DNA from 3 places in the Paenibacillus sp. FSL R5-0713 genome. Region 3 is predicted to be linked to each of the others. Evidence: riboswitches for the same ligand, from Rfam matches in the RefSeq annotation. Region 3 holds a riboswitch; each other region holds the start of a gene.
What was found. A riboswitch is a leader RNA that binds a small molecule or an ion and turns the genes downstream of it on or off. The one in region 3 is predicted to bind thiamine pyrophosphate.

Region 1: another riboswitch for thiamine pyrophosphate. It lies ahead of MKZ12_RS17570 (thiamine phosphate synthase); the one in region 3 lies ahead of MKZ12_RS04475 (ECF transporter S component).
Region 2: another riboswitch for thiamine pyrophosphate. It lies ahead of thiC (phosphomethylpyrimidine synthase ThiC); the one in region 3 lies ahead of MKZ12_RS04475 (ECF transporter S component).

The regions. Positions count from the first base shown of each region.
Region 1 covers NZ_CP150229.1:3,967,605-3,971,895, forward strand. The annotation lists gene MKZ12_RS17555 (thiazole synthase) at 1-461, opposite strand, end outside; gene thiS (sulfur carrier protein ThiS) at 464-667, opposite strand; gene thiO (glycine oxidase ThiO) at 664-1,899, opposite strand; gene MKZ12_RS17570 (thiamine phosphate synthase) at 1,914-2,609, opposite strand; TPP riboswitch at 2,803-2,912, opposite strand; gene MKZ12_RS17575 (ABC-F family ATP-binding cassette domain-containing protein) at 2,999-4,291, opposite strand, start outside.
Region 2 covers NZ_CP150229.1:708,022-712,312, forward strand. The annotation lists gene MKZ12_RS03325 (IclR family transcriptional regulator) at 152-895, shown strand; TPP riboswitch at 1,043-1,156, shown strand; gene thiC (phosphomethylpyrimidine synthase ThiC) at 1,576-3,360, shown strand; gene MKZ12_RS03335 (hypothetical protein) at 3,693-4,291, opposite strand, start outside.
Region 3 covers NZ_CP150229.1:989,134-993,424, reverse strand. The annotation lists gene MKZ12_RS04480 (ABC transporter ATP-binding protein) at 1-1,243, opposite strand, end outside; gene MKZ12_RS04475 (ECF transporter S component) at 1,244-1,837, opposite strand; TPP riboswitch at 2,104-2,214, opposite strand; gene MKZ12_RS04470 (copper amine oxidase N-terminal domain-containing protein) at 2,381-3,334, shown strand; gene MKZ12_RS04465 (pectate lyase) at 3,523-4,191, opposite strand.

The DNA of each region.
Region 1 (4,291 bases), 3.0 Mb from region 3:
GAAGCGCCAGGCATTACGGCATGTACGCCAAGCAATTGCAGCCTTTTGGCCAGAATGACATCATCTGAAATATAAGGCAATACGGTGAAGCCCTTTTCAACCAAAATTTCGCAAGCCTTGTACGTTTCAATCGGATCTGGGAGCAATGTCTTTCCATCTCCGATGACTTCGACTTTTATCATATCACAAAGTCCCGAAGCCCGCGCAAGCTCGGCGATCCGCACTGCCTCTTCCGCAGTGGAAGCCCCGGCCGTATTCGGAAGAAGCGTGTATTTATCCAGATCCAATGTATCCAGGAAATGCTTCTGGTTACGTTCCTCAAGATTCAGACGACGAACAGCAAAGGTTAAAACTTCCGTTCCAGAAGCATCCACAGCCTGACTCTGCACTTCAAAATCCGAAAACTTGCCTGTTCCGAGCAATAATCTGGACTCAAACGTATATTTACCAATGTTCAACATCATTAACCGCCTCCTACAAAATGTACAATCTCGATTCGATCGCCTTCTCTTAATGCCGTTGACTCGTGATACTCACGCGTTAAGATATGCCTGTTCAGCTCGACAACTACAGTCTTGACTTGCAGGTCAAACGATTGGAGCAGTTTATCCACACGATTTAATCTGTCTTCAATCTCCATCCGTTGTCCATTAACAATGATATTCACTGCACCACTCCCTTTCTGTTCAAACGCTCTGGATTCAGCACTTCAATTCCGAGTTCTTCTGAGCTTTTGCCAGTGATTAACTCCGCGATAAGCCTGCCTGTTATCGCACTTAGCAAAATACCATTACGGTAATGCCCAAAGGCAGCGAACAGTCCAGGTATACTCTTGCATGCACCTATATAAGGCAGCCCATCTGGCGTTGCCGGTCTTACACCTGCCCACGCTCGCTTAAATTGCGCTTCTTTCATCCCGGGTACCCAGTGGGTAGCCGCTGTTAGCAGCTTCTGAACACCCTGTACAGAAACATTCAAATCCGTTCTGCCCGGCAGACTGGTTGCCCCGAGCCAAACTTCGCCATTGGCTTTGGGAACAATATAGACATCCTCTGCATAAACCGTTCTGTCAGGTCTGTACCCTGCATGTTCATCTGAGAACTGAACGGCAGCTATTTCTCCTTTTACCGACCACACAGGTAAGCTCAGATTCACATGTCTCATCAATGCTTCACTCTGTAATCCAGCCGCTATAACGACATGTTTGCACGTTATCTCACCGATCGATGTGGTGATCCCCTGCACGCCGTGTTCGTTTGTTTGTACACGTATACCCTGTATGTCCTCTATAAACCGAGCTCCCATGGCTTGAGCAGATTCCGCATATGCCCTAGTTAGATGGACAGGAAGGATTTCACTCTCGTATGGCCTGTAGTAGGCTCCGTATGTATCTCTGTTAAGCCACGATGCCTCCTGTTGCACAACCGAACGATCCCACCACACCTCATCAGCAGACAAACCGGAATTTCGATTGTTCTTATAGCGGTTTAATTCACTGTATGATCGAAAAGGGGTCAAGAATCCACGGCGTTGCAGCCCAACCTCTACCCCACTAAGGGTATCCATTAGCACTTGTTGCTCAATAAGTAACTGTCTACTCTGCCTGCCAAGCTTAGCCATCAAAGGATGAGCAAAATCCTCACTATCTGGCGCAAGCATTCCAGCCGCTGCGCAAGAAGTGCCTCCCGCAATTGCGGAATGCTCCAGCAACAAAACATCCTGTCCCCGGGAAGCAAGCTCATACGCAATGGCACAACCAACAACACCTCCGCCTACAATAATGGTTTCTGCATGAATCTTATCCGGATTATCAGTTAAACTTTTGCTTCTTGATTCCGTTTCAGAGTTCAGTTGATGACTGAAATGATTCCTGTTCTGACCCGTTACGATCTCATTCATCCTCTCATCTCCTTTCACCGGCTTAGACTTCCTGTAGCAACGATAGCCTGCCTTAGTGATGCAGCTGCCCGATCCGGGGAATCGCTCGACCATACATTTGAGATCACGGCAACTCCCTGTGCCCCTGTAGCGCGAATCGCTTGAATATTTCCCGGCTCTATGCCTCCGATCGCGATGACAGGAATGGAGACACCTCTGCATACTTCATCAAGAGCATATAATCCTCTTGGTTCTAGATCTGGCTTGCTGTTGGTCGCGAAGACATGCCCAAAGAAAAGGTAATCAGCTCCCTGTTCTTCAGCGATTTTTGCCTCATCGATGGAATGAACAGATACACCCAGACGAAGTCGCTGCATTTTGCTTATGACAGCAGGGTTGTATTTACGTATCGCATCTTGCCCCCAATGAACACCGCCATAGAGATCATTCTGTGAAGGCAGTTCTGAACCATTGATAACGATGCGACAAGATGGAATATTAACATTACGCAGACTTTCAGCCCAGCCGATCTTGTCTTGACATGTAAGTTGTTTCTCTCGTATGTGAATATAGTCCACCCATGGCCAAACGTCCTTGGCTGCTTTTACAAAAGATGCTCGATCTCCTGCCCCCGTAGATACAACATGCAATTCAAATGATTCGTGAACATGCTTATGAAAAATTGCGGTACCCTCCCTCTCCTTCCAGGCGTGAATGCTATGAAAACACAAAAAAAGCCACTCCCGTAGGGGAGTGGCTGCGTATGAATTATAGGATCAGATCACTGACTGATGCATACAGTTCATTTCGTGCAGTACAGCTGTAGACCTATAGCCATAACGTTATACACGCAACTGCATGTTTCAATTCGCTAAGCAGACGGTTGAAATCTTTTCGAGTTGCCGTTTGCTCACGTCATTCACTGAAACGCGCTCGCCACTTCCCTACGCTGGTATGATCCAGATCAGGTGCAAAGGGTCCGGAATCGCATTCTTCCATCTCAGCCGCATCGTGCGGCCCCCCTAGTGTTCATATGAAGTTGTAGCCTATGTTACCATAGACGGATTTTTTTGTCACCGTAATTTCTGTTAAACATGGTCTAAACACGGTCTTGAATCGTCTATTTTTTCTCAGACCATTCTTCGACATTCCATGTTTTGGTGACCCAACCCTCGTAAAAATCAGGTTCATGAGATACCAGTAACACCGTTCCCTTAAATTCTTGCAAGGCACGCTGCAACTCCGCTTTGGCAGTGACATCCAAATGGTTTGTCGGCTCATCGAATAAAATCCAGTTGCTTTCGCGCATCAGGAGTTTGCATAAACGAACCTTGGCTTGTTCTCCACCACTCAGCATGTTGAGTGGACGAGTAATGTGCTCATTCTTTAATCCGCAGCGAGCGAGATGACCCCGGACCTCATTCTGAGTCAAATGTGAGAACTCATTCCAGACATCCTCGATCGGCGTGATATTTCCAGCACGAACCTCCTGTTCAAAATAGGCCGTTTCGAGATAATCTCCCAAAAAGGTCTTTCCACTCAGTGGAGATATTTTCCCGAGGATGGTTTTCAGCAGTGTCGATTTACCCACACCATTACAGCCTACAATGGCAATTTTCTCACCACGTTCAATCGTCATCGTCATTTTGGGCAGCAAAGGATAGGTATATCCAATTTCAAAATCAATGCCCTCAAAGACCGTTTTGCTACTCGCGCGGGCATCCTTGAATTTGAACGTTGGTTTAGCCGCTTCATCCGGGCGATCAATACGTTCAATCTTGTCCAGCTGTTTCTCGCGGCTCTTCGCACGACCTGAAGTTGAAGCCCGCGCCTTGTTACGCTGAATGAAATCTTCCTGTTTCTTGATGTACTCTTGCTGTTTCTCGTATGCATCAATATGCTGGGCTTTATTCATATCAGCCATCTCCAGGAACTTGTTATAGTTCGCTGCATATCTCGTTAATTTGGCAAATTCCAAATGATAAATGACATTTACGACTTCATTCATGAATTCCGTGTCATGGGAAATTAAGAGAAATGCGTGCGGGTAGTCCTTCAGGTAACGTGACAGCCATTCAATATGCTCAACATCCAGATAGTTGGTCGGTTCATCCAGTAACAGAGCTGTAGGTTTTTCGAGCAGAAGCTTGGCAAGCAGTACCTTGGTGCGCTGTCCACCACTTAGAGCTGCGACATCTCGATCAAGACCAATTGCAGACAAACCAAGACCATTGGCCATCTCTTCAACTTTTACGTCAATCAGATAAAAGTCGCCCTGTTCCAGTTGTTCCTGAATATCGCCCATCTCTTCCAGCAACTGCTCCAGCTTATCTGGATCTGCATCTGCCATCTGGTCCGTAATATTCATCATTTCTTTTTCCAATTCAAGCAACGGAAGGAAAGCATCCTTAAG
Region 2 (4,291 bases), 280 kb from region 3:
AAATTACAGGGGATTAAGTCTTATAAAAAGGAAAATTTTACACGTTGGTCTATTTCAATTTTGGCTCTTTTTGGTTTACAGATGAGACCGTTTCTCATATAATTTATGTAACCAAGTTTCATGTGATGAAACATGAGGAGGGCATTATGCCATGGAAGATCGCAAGTTAACCGTCCGGGCTGTGGAACGGGCGCTGGATATATTATTATGTTTTACCACACGCAGTGATCTGGGACTCACCGAGATTGCCAGCCAGATCGGCCTGCACAAAAGTACAGTGCACCGCTTGATGGCTACACTGGAGGATCGAGGATTCGTAATCCGCGATGCAGCAACAGAGAAGTATCGACTAGGCATCCGAATCTGGGAGCTGTCGGCTCATATGTCCCGCAGTGATGATCCCGCTATTCTGCTGCTGCCTGCGATGGAGCGACTGAGAGATCGATTGGGGGAGACCGTGAGTCTGTACCTGCGGGATGGCAGTGAACGGATTCGGATTCAGGCGGTGCAAAGTGATCAGGCGATTCGCCGAGTCGCTCCAGTCGGTGTTAGACTCCCGCTGTCTGTTGGCGCATCCAGCAAAGTCTTGATGGCGTTTGCCACGGACGAGGATCGTGAGGAACTGATGAACGGGCCGGAGTGGCCGGTGTTTATTGATCCGGCGGTGTATTTGGCGCAAATGGGAGATATCCGGGATAACGGATATGCGACGAGTTATGAGGAGCGTGAGCCGGGAGCTGCAGCGGTATCTGTACCGATTATGGATCGCCGAGGCAATATTGCAGCTGCTCTCTCGGTCTCAGGGCCTGTCAGCCGACTTTCGCAGGAGACTTTGCACGAATACGCACCTGTGCTAAAGGAAGCTGCTACGCAGATGGGGCTCATGTTATCCTGATATTGATGTAAGGTTTTTCTCCAATTGGGTTGGTGTTCTGGAATATAAAGGTTGTTTTTATGTTCCGGTTGCGCTACTCTGTAATGGACGGCCCATCGGGGTCAGCTTCATTGAATATGAACAGCGGCTTATGTATGCCGCAACTTTTAACGTTACTGGGGGAGTCCGAATTGTCCGGACTGAGACGGAATCGCATGAGATTCCGGACCCTTTGCACCTGATCTGGATCATACCAGCGTAGGGAAGTAATCGGCGATATGACCACAACCACCACATGTGTGACTCTTGCAGGACTCCGTTATGGAGCTGCAACCAGGAGCATTATTGGTGATGGGCATTAAAGTCGGTTCCTTCGGGGGCCGGCTTTTTTTATATACAGTGGACGGGCGAGATAATACACATTCCATGGACTGTTTTTTCAATAACCTGCAAAAGTGGGCTTGGAGAGAGCAATCATTATAGATTTATGATCTGTGGTAACCTCCGTTCTGTCGTTAACTGTACATGAATAATGTCTCCCCCTTGGTCTGGTGTAGGATCGCTCTTTCTTCTCTGCGCTCTGCATGATTTGGGACAGGTGCGTAAGCGAGCTGATGACGATGCCAACCAAACCAAGTGAACGAACACGGAGGAGGAGACGAGCAAACATGAGTACAGGAAACCAAACGGGACAACAAGCGATGGAACAGGAACATAACGGTCAGCAGGTGGAAAAGGAAACAGGAGCGGCCGGACGGGTTCAGCCCTTTCCGGGTAGCCGCAAAGTCTACATTCAGGGCTCACGGCCGGACATAGTTGTACCGGAGCGTGAGATAGCCCTTCATGACACGAATACTCCCCAAGGGGTGGAGCATAACGAACCGCTGCGTGTCTACGATACGAGCGGCCCCATGACTGATCCCGAATTCCAGATGGATATTCGGAAGGGGTTACCCGCGCTCCGAAATCATTGGATTATGGAACGCGGTGATGTTGAAGCATATGATGGCAGAGCCGTTCAACCCGAGGATAACGGACTAAAGCCCGGAGGGCGGAGAGCCGGGGCAGAGGAATACCCTGGATTTCGGGGACAACCACTGCGTGCTCAGGCTGGGCGCTGTGTCACCCAGATGCACTACGCAAGGCAGGGCGTCATTACACCAGAAATGGAGTATGCCGCTATCCGTGAAGGGGTGGAACCGGAATTTGTGCGGCAGGAGCTGGCAAGTGGACGGGCGATTCTGCCATCCAACATCAATCACCCAGAGAGTGAGCCGATGTTGATCGGTCGTCATTTTCACGTGAAGATCAATGCCAATATAGGTAACTCTGCCGTATCTTCCTCCATCGAGGAAGAGGTTGAGAAGATGACCTGGGCGGTACGATGGGGATCGGATACCGTGATGGATCTCTCGACAGGTAAAAACATTCATACCACCCGGGAATGGATCATCCGCAATTCACCTGTACCGATTGGTACGGTGCCGCTGTATCAGGCACTGGAGAAGGTGAATGGCGAAGCGGAAGCGCTGACCTGGGAATTGTACCGAGACACGCTCATTGAGCAGGCAGAGCAGGGCGTGGACTACTTTACGATTCATGCAGGTGTGCTGCTGCGTTATATCCCCATGACCGCCAAGCGGATGACAGGTATTGTATCCCGGGGCGGGTCCATTATGGCAGCATGGTGCCTTGCGCATCATCAGGAGAATTTTTTGTACACTCATTTCGAAGAAATCTGCGAGATTATGAAAAGGTATGATGTGGCGTTTTCGCTGGGAGATGGACTTCGTCCAGGCAGCATCTACGATGCGAATGACGAAGCTCAGATGGCGGAACTGGCTACGCTCGGGGAACTGACGCAGATCGCATGGAAGCATGATGTGCAGGTAATGATCGAAGGCCCGGGGCATGTACCGATGCACAAGATCAAGGAGAATGTGGATCTACAGATGGAGATATGCCAAGAGGCACCGTTCTACACTCTGGGGCCACTGACGACCGATATTGCCCCGGGATACGATCACATTACGTCCGCCATTGGTGCGGCTATGATTGGCTGGTTTGGCACGTCGATGCTCTGTTACGTCACGCCAAAAGAACATCTGGGCTTGCCTAACAAGGATGATGTACGGGAAGGGGTTATTGCCTACAAGATCGCGGCCCATGCCGCTGATCTGGCGAAAGGCCATCCGCGTGCTCAGCGCCGGGATGATGCATTGTCCAAGGCACGCTTCGAGTTCCGCTGGCGGGATCAGTTTAACCTGTCACTCGACCCGGAACGGGCACTGTCCTACCATGATGAGACGTTGCCGGCAGAAGGGGCCAAAGAAGCTCATTTCTGCTCGATGTGCGGACCGAAGTTCTGTAGCATGCGCATTACGCAGGACATTCGTGCCTTTGCGGCGGATAAAGGATTGTCCGAGAATGAGGCTGTAGCAGCGGGCATGCAGGAAAAGGCTGAGGAATATCGGACACGGTCCTAGGCGCTGGTACAGCTTAACCTTGGCAATCTGAAATAGTGATAAAGCCGTTCTTCTCTGTCATTGCAGAGAAGAACGGCTTTTTTTGATTCAATGATATGATTTTAAACTCTATGAGCGCTCTCCGTGTTGTTCAAAACTAGCTTTGCGACTGTTCGTGGTCCATAGCTTATATAAAATGCCTGTGATAACAAATAGGAGGGCATCACTAAGTTTAGGGGCACCTCCGTATAGAAATGCAGAACAGGAAAAACCTACGATAAACAGAACAACAATATAGAGGAAATGCATATTAGTTCACCTCGTTAATTAGTGGTGTTAGTTAGTAAGTGAGTTCATTGCGGTGCTATGCCCAAATTCTTCTCCAAATGCGCCGCAAGCAATGCCAACGGACTATGGATCGCAATGCCTGTGTCTGCAGTAACCTGTGCAGCAGCGGGAGCCATAGACAGTTGAGCTGCCACTACCGTTTTACCCGGATACTGCTCAGCAATCTGCTGTAATCCCTCACGTACCGCTTCGAGATACCCTTGCTGATCTCCACGCATAATTAACTCAAACGTCCCAGGGATACACACCACTTCCGTCTGAGATGCCTTGGCAACGTGTGGCTGCCCATTCTCATCCTTGTGCTGTAACGCCTGATTCACCCGTGCCATCGTTCCTTCAATGGTTGCCGGGTTGGTGAAGGCTATGATGTAATCTCCTGGTACTCGCCGCAACTTCTGCAATAGCGGATCATCTATGCCAATCACAGGCACAGGGACCTCTGTGGCTTCCTGCTCCAGTACTGCCGCAAACAGGGTACACGTGACCAGAATGGCATCGGCATGACACTCGGCGATCCATCGGAGCGTCTGAGCTACTTTCTCGTGGATGACGACATCGGAAAAGTCAGCGTCATGTTTAAGACGATCCAGGCCTGGATCGACGT
Region 3 (4,291 bases):
GTCTTTCTTCCGTTGTAAGCCTGCCCCCCAGCAATGAGAATTCCACTTCTTCCGCGACGGTGTTGGTTACAAATTGAAACTCCGGGTTCTGAAAGACAAACGCAATCTGATCTGCAAGCTGTTCCGTTTTGCCAGAAGGCTGACCGTGCACCTCATAATGACCTGTTGTTTTCAGAATATTCATCAGAGATAACAACAATGAACTCTTGCCAGCTCCATTGGCCCCGACAATACCAATCCAATCTCCGTGCCATACCTTGGCCTGTTCCACCTGAATGAAAGGTGTTTTTCCACGCCATCCAGTGAACTGCTGCAAGTCCAGTGCAGGCTGATCGGCTAACGATACAGGCGATAAGGATGATACATGAGATACGGGGAAAATCTCCGTTGCATCAGATAAGCCAGACGACTGCTGTGCTTCCAAGGTTGAGATCCCCTGATTCTCACACGCTTGAAGCTCTCCATAAGTTCCCTCTTCTTCTTTTGTTACCCTCTCCTGCTCATGCTCTTCCCACACGCCTGGATACCAGATTCCATAATCCCTCAACTTGCTCCGTTCATCCGTGAATACCTGCTGTGCTGGCCCATCCGCCACAATCTTTCCTTCAGGTGATAAGACAATGATGCGGTCGACCATATCTACAATCTCGTTTATTTTGTGTTCAACGATGATGATCGTTTTATCACTGGCGATCCGTTTGACGGTATCCCACACCTGGGAAGTCCCCTCATCATCTAACAGTGCCGTGGGTTCATCCAAAAACAATACCTCCGGGTCCATGGCAAGCATCGAGGCAATCGCAAGACGTTGCTTCATCCCCTGAGACATGGACTGGATCAATACACGGTTCTGTTCCAAGGATAACCCCACTTGTTTCAGATAATATTTAATCAGAGCAGGCATCTCTTCACGCGGAATACTTCGGTTTTCCAGAACAAATGCGATCTCTTCATCCGTAAAGGACATGCAGAACTGGGTATCCGGATCTTGAAAGACCACTCCTGCTTTGACGGGAACCTGAATATCATCACATTTCATCGGAATTTCAACCGAACGAGGTATCAGACCGCTCAAGATTTGTAATAACGTCGATTTACCGGAGCCACTTGGTCCAAGCAGCAGCACTTTCTCCCCTTGACGCACAGAAAGAGACAAGCCTTGAAATACCAAGGCTTTCTCTCCCGGGAACTTGCATCTTAGATTCGTCACACTTACCGCCTGCGAATTCCCCTCTCCGCTCATCTAATCCAACGCCTCATAATCCTGTTTGGATACCGGTCTGAGTGAACGTGTTACACCAGTCAGTTCCAAAGCTTTGGCGAGATAATAAGCAAACACTCCTGCAATCAGGATGCTTCCGATGAAGCGGAAACCGATGAATAACGTATAATTCCAGGCCGAGAGTGAATCGATATAGCCATACTGATAATCCAGCAAAAGCGAGGCCGCTGCGGCTCCAATGGCTGCAAGACAAGTGACAAACAGATTGGTTTTACGATACAGGAATGCTGCGAAGAAGATCTCAGCTCCCAATCCTTGCAACAGACCATACACCAGTGTGGACATGCCCCATTCACTGCCCAGAAAAGCACTTACCGTTGAAGCCGCAACCTCGGCCAAGATAGCCACGCCTGGTTTACGAATGATGACAAATGCAAACGTGCCCGCCATAAACCACATGCCGTAAATCATCTGCTCCGCATGAACGCCGAATGGTTTCATCAAGTCATACGTAGGTCCCCATATCTTGTAAATCACCCCAAACACCACTGCGATTACGATGGTTACCAGAATATCCGTTAATTTCAATCGTTTGTTGCCTGTTGTTGTTGCCATGTTCTCTACGTCCTTCCTCTGTCCCCTGTGGGGTTGTAAAAGTGTGTGTTCAAAAAGACTGGTTGAACAACCTCTAAAAATAAACAAAAAAAGCCTCCCCGGTTCCGGGCAGGCCTAACACGCAGTATACAATCCTCACAATGATGTATTGGGTGGATGTCGAAAATACGGAATATCAACCATCCCTCTCCGCCATGGCAGATACACCACCACAGTTCAAAAAGGTCTGTAGTTCATCCACGTTCATTCCTACACTTCACCCTTACATATTGCAAATCCATGTTCTCTACGCTGGCATTACCCAGATCAGATGTACGGTCAGCGGCACAAGGCCACTCTCTCAGCCCAACTTCATTGAGCTCCCGGTTCACTTATTTCATTGCTTCTAATGTACATCAGATGGGTATTTGTGGCAATCCCCAGAAGTATCACCATGCTTCATTTGGGGTATATGAACAGGGGATATCTATTGTACACTTTCCATAATATGAAACATTTAGGTTATGTAGTCCGTCTGAAATACTAGAAGGGAGATTGATAGTAATGAAAATGTATAACTCTGCTTGGCAGCTCAAAACATGGAAAATGATCCTTGCCGCTTCGATACTTACCGCAGGTACGGCACCTGCCTTACTCTCATCCACTGTGGCGGAAGCCGCGGCAACTGAACCTAAACCGACAGCTTATATTAACAATGTTCAAGCTCAATATGAAGTTGTCATCCGGCAGGGGACCATGTACGTGGCATTGACTGAGCTTCAATTCCTCGGCAACTATACGTTTGGCTACAATAACAAAACAAAAGAGATCAGCATTAGCACAGGCAGCGATAATTATGTCCTTAAACCTAATAGCAAGACAATGAAGAAAAATGACCAAAATGCAACATTGTCTTCCGCCCCGATTCTGGTGAATGGTAAAGCGATGCTTCCGCTCCGTGCCATTGGTGAGGCTTTTGGTACGAAGGTGCAGTGGAATCAGAAGGCCAAGGAAGCCTACATTTACACTACCGATGCTACGATTGTAAAAGAATATAACAGTTCTGATCTGACTGTGGCGCGCGAAGCCGCACTTCATCTGCCACGCTTCTCTGAACTCGGACAAACACGTCTGGATATTCGCAACCCTCTGGGTCCGGTGGATTCCTCCATTAAATACATTTTTGAAAAAGGCAAAAAAGATCGTTTCTTCGTTGTGGAGGATAACGATCTGGTCAGTTATTATGTTCTTAAAAATGGAAGTGCACTGCTGCGATGGCAGGCCAACATCAGCAATAATGCAGGAACTATCGGTGACCTGTTCTTTATTAAAACCAAAGCCGTTGCTGAAGCAGGAACTCGTCCTTCCGTAGCAGGTCAAACACTCGTATCATTCAAGTACTCTCGCATGCTTGAAGAAACCTCATATGAGGTCATAAACAAGTTGGGCTCCACGGATAGCGGTTCCGTTGCCCCCGAGCATGGCAAAGTCATCGTTGAGGTTCCGGGAGAGAAATAATATGTGCCTCCACAATGAAACATTACTCAGCAGAACTATACTATGGTGACATCTGCATTACAAAGAGCGTTCCTCAAAGTCAGTGTGACAATGACCTTGGGACGCTCTTTTTTTGGCGTTATATTCCGGCTTACTTCCAATTAAGTGGAGCTTATATTTTTAACAACTCCAGCGATTGAGTCTCTCGTTTAATATTGGACATTGCCGGATTGACTGGTTTTACCTGAAGCAAATCCCTTGAACAGGGTTGGCACTTTGGAATAGCGGGTATTCGTAATTTTCCCTTGAGATACACTGCTATCTGTACGCATAATAGCATCTTTCACATTGGAAATATTGGAGTTATCCAGCGTCATGTTAACTGCGAAGGTCGTTCCACCATTTTGACGTACCAGCTTGCCGATATCATCTGCACGGAAATTTTTGATGTTAATCGTTCCGGCTGCATTGATCTGGAATACTTTATCATAGGCCTTATACGCCGCACCGCCGGTAATGTTGACCGTTCCGGCCGACTTCAATGTGAGTGCATCCTCACCCACATCCTCCCAGACTACATTTGATATATTACAGTTGCCATAACAGTGAACACCATCGGCAGCAGGGTATCCGATATTTACATTTTTGAGCGTAGCCCCTGCCTCCAGACGAAATACCGGTTTCTGATTCTCTGCTTGAGACCCGTCACCCAATGTGGAAGGATTGGCTACAAATGTTTTGCCTTGACCGTCATAAGTCGTGCCCGCTGGAACAATAATCGTTGAATTAACAACTGTAGGCGCAGCAGCAGCGGGAACCGCACCAAATATGGAAGCAACCAAACCAGCAGACAACAACAACGTCAACATTTTTTTCATTACTTTATTCCTCCCTTATTCTCTCGTTATGGATCGTGTACAAGCCTGTGCTTGTACTGAAAGTTCGCCAGAGGTGCACCTCTGCCCAACTCACAACCTA